One region of the Romboutsia sp. genome, then DNA from elsewhere that is predicted to be linked to it. Evidence: riboswitches for the same ligand, from Rfam matches in the RefSeq annotation. Region 1 holds a riboswitch; the other holds the start of a gene.
What was found. A riboswitch is a leader RNA that binds a small molecule or an ion and turns the genes downstream of it on or off. The one in region 1 is predicted to bind FMN.
Positions count from the first base shown of each region.

Region 2: linked by a shared signal. The riboswitch ahead of AC11VW_RS01615 (ECF transporter S component) and the one ahead of ribD (bifunctional diaminohydroxyphosphoribosylaminopyrimidine deaminase/5-amino-6-(5-phosphoribosylamino)uracil reductase RibD) in region 1 are both predicted to bind FMN.

Region 1 is NZ_JBXKIW010000060.1:3,857-7,290, forward strand. Features, by position in the region: gene gcvPB (aminomethyl-transferring glycine dehydrogenase subunit GcvPB) at 1-199, shown strand, start outside; gene rocF (arginase) at 452-1,354, opposite strand; FMN riboswitch at 1,677-1,791, shown strand; gene ribD (bifunctional diaminohydroxyphosphoribosylaminopyrimidine deaminase/5-amino-6-(5-phosphoribosylamino)uracil reductase RibD) at 1,990-3,105, shown strand; gene AC11VW_RS09605 (riboflavin synthase) at 3,090-3,434, shown strand, end outside.
Region 2 is NZ_JBXKIW010000016.1:3,611-7,044, reverse strand. Features, by position in the region: gene tsaE (tRNA (adenosine(37)-N6)-threonylcarbamoyltransferase complex ATPase subunit type 1 TsaE) at 1-42, opposite strand, end outside; gene AC11VW_RS01615 (ECF transporter S component) at 796-1,410, opposite strand; FMN riboswitch at 1,540-1,658, opposite strand; gene AC11VW_RS01610 (amidohydrolase) at 1,761-2,918, opposite strand; gene AC11VW_RS01605 (Tex family protein) at 2,941-3,434, opposite strand, start outside.

The sequences.
Region 1 (3,434 bases):
AGAAGCAATTATGATAGAGCCAACAGAAACTGAAAACTTAGAAACTTTAGATAAATTTGTAGATGCAATGATAAAAATAGCAAAAGAAGCTAAAGAAAACCCAGAAGTTTTAAAAACTGCTCCACATAAGACTATAGTAAAAAGAGTAGATGAAGCTAGAGCAGCAAAAGTGCCAGTACTTACTTGGCATAATAAATAATCGCCATAAAGATACAATTCAAATAAATTCCTAGAGCCCAGAATTAAATTCTGGGTTATTTTTTATAGTAAAAGTGATTTTATGGCAATACATTCAGTTAAGATACAAACTTTAATAAATGGTAAAATATGTTACAATAACAATAGTATGCAGGCAATAAATAAGAAATGGAGATTAGACAATTTAAGAATCCTAAGTTATTAGTAGCAAGAATAAAAAATTTATTAAAGGTATTGATTTAACATATTGCTTTTAAAATTTCATATATTCAAATACTGTATCTGTAAGTTCTATAGCTATATCAGAGGTAGTATCATCTACATCTAATAGTGGATTTAACTCTACCAAATCCATAGACTTAATTAAACCAGATGAAGCTAACTTTGATAAGAATTCTTTAGATTCTTCAACTGTAAACCCGTCATCCACTCTAGTACCTGTTCCAGGTACATATTTAGCGTCAATAAAGTCTAAATCAAAGCTTAGATGAAAAGCATCTATGTTTGATTTTCTAGCTTTACTTAATATATCATTTACAATAGAATCTATACCATTACGCCTTATATTATCAGGAGTATAAGCATTTATTTTAGTATTTTTTATTAAATTTATCTCACCATCATCTAAATCGCGTCCACCTATATGAAATACATTTTCTTCCTTTACCTTTATTCCATCAAAATATGTATTTACAAACTTTTTATCACCATATCCAATTGAAGAGGCTAAGGGCATTCCATGGACATTTTTAGAATCTGATGATTGAGGGGTATTTAAATCTCCATGTGCATCAAACCAAATTACACCTATGTTTTTGTGGAATCTACTTGCACCAGCTATACTTCCCATCCCAATAGAGTGATCACCACCTAGTATAAAAGCAAATGAGTTAGCTTTTAAAGTAGTGTAAGTAGCATGTGCTAAATTCGTATTAGTTTGTAAAATAGCTTTAGAATATTTCATATTATTGTCAAATGAAAATTTATCTTTTTCATCAACTGAATCAATACATATCTCTCCTAAATCATAAACTTTGTGATTATGTTTCTTTATAACTTCAATAATATTTTTTTCTCTCAGTTTTTTTGGCCCAAACTGAGGTCCATCTTTATCGCACCCATAAAAAGTAGGAACACCTATAACACTTATAAACATATTAAATCCCCCATTTAGTAAAAATATAGTATTATAATTTATGGTAGCATAGCTTGAAAACGTTGTCAACGAGTCGGCAGCCTATTATTATTAAAAAATTAAATAGATATATATATTTTAAATAAGAAAATACATTAACCATAAATTTCATATATATAAATCTCTAAATAGGATAAAAACTATGCTAACAACGGTATAGATGGACTTGAAATATTATACGCAATGTGTTTTGATTTGTAAGCATGTACTTTAAAACATATAAATTTATAAAATATATTGACAAACTATAAATAGAAGAAGTATTATATAATTATAAAACTTAATAAATCTTCAGGGCAGGGTGAAATTCCCTACCGGCGGTAAAGCCCGCGAGCCTTAATGGCTGATTCGGTGAAATTCCGAAGCCGACAGTAAAGTCTGGATGAAAGAAGATAATATAAAAATATAGTGATGTAAGGTTACATGGAATACCTATATTTGATTGATATGCTCTGGAATATTTTATATTTCAGAGCTTTTTTAATTAAATGTATTTATTAATGTTACTTAGATTATATTTAAATACCAAAACCCTGAGTTATTTTACTTAGGGTTTTCATTTTATATAAAAAAACTAAAAGAAGGGAGGTTTTAAGGTGGAAGAAGTTTATATGAACTTAGCACTTGAATTAGCTAAAAAGGGGAAAGGCAGAGTTAATCCAAATCCTATGGTAGGAGCAGTTATTGTAAAGAATGGCCAAATAATAGGTAAGGGATATCATGAGGAATATGGGCAAAGTCATGCAGAGGTAAATGCTTTAAATAGTATAACAGAAGATGCAGAGGGAGCAACTATGTATGTAACATTAGAACCTTGTTCTCACTTTGGCAAAACACCTCCTTGTGTAGATAAAATAATAGAAAGTAAAATAGTAAAGGTTGTCATAGCCTCACTTGACCCAAATCCTTTAGTAGCAGGAACTGGAGTAGAGAAACTTATAGATGCAGGCATTAAAGTTGTAGTAGGCGTTTTAGATGAAGAAAATAAGAAGTTAAATGAAGTATTTATGAAATATATAGTAAGTAAAAAGCCTTTTGTAGTTATGAAATCAGCAATGTCTCTAGATGGAAAAATAGCAACTAGAACAGGTGAGTCAAAATGGATAAGTAGTGAAAAATCTAGAAAAGAAGTTCATAAGTTAAGAAATGAGCTTATGGGAATTTTAGTTGGAGTAAATACTATAATTAAAGATGATCCAGAATTAACTTGTAGATTAGAAAATGGTAAAAATCCAATAAGAATAATAGTAGATAGTAATTTTAGAATTCCATTAGATTCAAAAGTGATAAAGGATATAAATAAAGCTAGAACTATTATAGTAACTACTGAAAAAGCTGAAAAATGCATTATTAAAGAGTTAGAAATCAAGGGGGTAGAGGTAATAATAGCTAAGCTAAAAGATAAAAGGGTAGATTTACAAGATATGATGGTGAAGTTAGGAGAACTAAAAATAGATAGTATCTTATTAGAAGGTGGATCTACATTAAATTTCTCAGCACTAAAGCAAAATGTAGTTGATAAGATACAAGTATACATTGCACCAAAGTTAATTGGAGGAGATAATTCAAAAACTCCTATAGGTGGAATGGGAATAGATTCTTTGCAAGATGCTTTTAGGATTAAGGATATGATTTTAAAAACTATAGGAGAAGACATCTTGATTGAAGGTTACTTTGAAGGGAGTGAAAAAGAAAAATGTTTACAGGTATAGTTGAGGAAATAGGTAGCATTGAAGGAATTAAAAATGGAGACAAGTCATCAAAACTTACAATCAGAGGAAGTAAGGTTTTAGATAAAACTAAGCTAGGGGACAGTATTTGTACAAATGGAGTATGTTTAACGGTAACTAATATACATTCAAATAGCTTTGAGGCAGATGTTATGGCAGAAACTCTTAGAAAAAGTAATTTAGGCAAATTAAAAATTGAAAGCAAAGTAAACTTAGAAAGAGCATTAAGTCTTGAAACTAGGCTAGGGGGGCATATAGTTAGTGGGCACATTGATGGAGTAGGTCAGATAGTATCCTTAGTCAAAGAAGAC
Region 2 (3,434 bases), on a different contig from region 1:
TTCTTTTGTTTTGCTTTCATCTTCTAAATATATATTAATCATAGTTTTTCTCCATTATCTTTAATCAAATACTTTATTCACATTATAATTATCAACTAGAATCTATTATATTATAACAAACTAATATCTTAAAGGTTTTATAATTTATTATAAATAATTTTTTAGATTATATATGTATATTATTTTCATATATAGACCATAATTAAAATATCAAGGATATTTACTCCCCCAAAACATTAAATATTCTTTACTCCCCCTAAGCACTTACTTTTAAAAAGTAAGTGCTTTTTAACATATGCACCAATATATATTTATTAATTCTACGTTATCTAAGTCTTATAATTTAGCATATATATTAATTATAAATATTATATAGGAGGTCTTACATTGAAAAAATTCATTTCTATTTTCTTATCTCTTTTAATACTATTAATTCTAAATTTTTCCTTATCTAAATTCTTAAAACTATCATTTTTAGAATTATCATTTATGACCGGTCTAATATCAACACTTATTATCGGCTTTTTTTCTAGTGAAGGTGGTCTTACAACTCGTATATCAGATTTTGGACTTAGGCATCTATTTAATAAAGATTCACGCTCAGATGGGTATTTTATGAAATTTTATTTTAATATTCCTTTTACAATTTCTTTATTATATACTATTGTCTCTGCAATCATCAGTATAATAGTTTATTGGAAATACTTCTAACTTTAAATACACTTAAAAAAATCATTGTAAACTTAAAAATACCGAATACAAATTCAACTACAATTTGTATTCGGTATTTTTATATTATTTTACTTTATTTAAAATTTTCTCTGTTCTTTTATATATTGGTAATGTTAGTACAGACATTATCGCTGCCTTTAATAAATTAAATGGTGCTATTATCCATATAACAAATGTAATTTTATCAACTATTACAGGATTTATAGCTGCGCCCATTCCAATAACTACTTCAATCGGCATTATAGTACTATAGAATGGAAGTATTATAAAATAGTTAGTTATGCAACCTACTATAGTCATAACTATAATTCCAGATATAAGCCCTATTACAATCCCTGACATTTCTCTTTTCTTAGAGTATATATAAGAAACTACCCATACAAATGAGCCACCTATTAAAAAGTTAGCAAGTTCTCCGACTCCTCCTGTTGTTGACATTCCAGTTAAAAATTGAAGTAAGTTTTTAAGAAACTCTATTGTAATTCCTGCTATTGGTCCTAATGCTATTCCTCCTAATAATGCTGTTAAATCCGATATATCTATTTTTAAGAACTCTGGAAATAACATTGGTAGTGGAGCAGATATAAACATTAGTATATATCCTATTGCTCCTAATATCCCTACCTTTACTAAAGTAGATGTTGTAAACACCTTGTTTGTTTTAATTGTTCCTTGCATAAAATACAACCTCCTAATTTTATTATTAGGAAAAATAAAAGCTCGAAGAGATCATCTTCGAGCTTATTTTTTGAGTACAAGTTATATAATATACACTTTTTATATATATTAATAGACAATGCAAAAAATTTGCTTCTTCTCTCATCCAGACTATACTGTCGGCTTTGGAATTTCACCAAATCATGCTACAAATGTAGCTCGCGGGCTATACCGCCGGTAGGGAATCACACCCTGCCCCGAAGACCTATCGTGCTATTTAATTTTCCTTGTTATATTTATATAATATTCAATTTTTCATATAAAATCAACTACTTATTTAAATTTTATAATTACTTTGTATGCGCCCTTAATTATTTTTTATAAACTATTTTACCATTTATTATTGTAAATAATACATTACTTTGAATTTCTAATGGACATCCATCCCAAATAACTATATCTGCATCTTTTCCAACTTCTATAGAACCAACTCTATCTTCTATTCCTAAAATTTTAGCAGGATTTATAGTTATAGATTCAAATGCTTTATTTTTTTGCATACCATGTTTTACTGCTATTCCTGCACACATCGGTAAATATTGCACTGGTATTACAGGATGGTCTGTCATTAATGATACATTAACTCCTGCGTTAGAAAGTATGCCGGCTGTATCAAAAGTTAAATTTCTTAGTTCTATTTTAGATCTTTCTGATAATGACGGCCCTACTACTACAGGATATCCTTCTTCAACTAATTCTTCTACTATAAGATGGCCTTCTGTACAATGATCTAAGGTAAGTTTTATGTCAAATTCTTTTGCAATTCTTATTGCTGTGAATATATCATCTGCCCTATGTGCATGAACTTTAAAAGGTATTTCTCCTTTTAATACTGGTAATAAACTTTCCATTCTGATATCATATTCTGGTTTGTCGTTATCTTCATGTTCCATATATAATTCTATTTCTTCTAAGTATTCTTCTGCTTTTTTAAGATTTTCTCTTAAAAGAGATGCTATTGCCATTCTAGTTTGTGGTGTCTTCTCATCTTTTCCATAACAGCTTTTTGGATTTTCTCCAAAAGCAATTTTAGAAGCAACAGGATTTTTTATAATCATTTTATCTATCCTTCTACCATATGTTTTTATAGCTATACATTGTCCGCCCATTACATTCGCACTTCCTGGAGTAGTACATACTGATGTTATCCCACCTTGCACTGCTTCCTTAAAAGTATTATCCATTGGATTAATTCCATCTATAGGATTTAATTGTGGAGTTATTGGATCTGTTTCTTCATTTCCATCTGCTCCTTCAAATCCCATACCATCTTCCCATAACCCTAAATGTGTATGTGCATCTATAAATCCTGGGAATACAAATTTCCCCTGCGCATCTATAATTTCAGCATCTAGTGGTGCTACAATATTTTTCCCTATTTCTATTATTTTTCCATTTTCTACAAGTATATCATTTTGTATTATTCCATTAGTTATTGTGTTTATTGTTCCATTTTTTATAAAGATCATATATCTTTCCTCCTAATGTAGCTTATAATTTCATTGATAAAGCTACTCTTTGCTTATTCATGTCAACTTCTATGACTTTTACATCCACTATATCCCCTACGGTAACTATAGTCATAGGATCCTTAACAAACGACTTACTCATTTGCGATTTGTGAACTAATCCATCATTTTTTATACCAATATCAACAAACGCACCAAAGTCTACTACGTTTCTTACAGTTCCTTTTAGTATCATTCCATCTTGAATATCTTCTATTTTTAATACATCCGTTCTAAGTATAGGTTTTATACCTTCTTCTCTTGGATCTCTACCTGGTTTCTTTATTTCTGATATTATATCTTTTAGCGTTACTTGTCCAATTTCTAATTTCTCACTTAATTCTTTTAGACCAATTTCATTAACTTTAGAATCTATATCTTCTATGTTTTTATTTTCTATATCTTTAAGTGAATAACCAAGTAGTCCTAACATTTTTTTGCACATATCATAACTCTCTGGATGCACTCCTGTGTTAT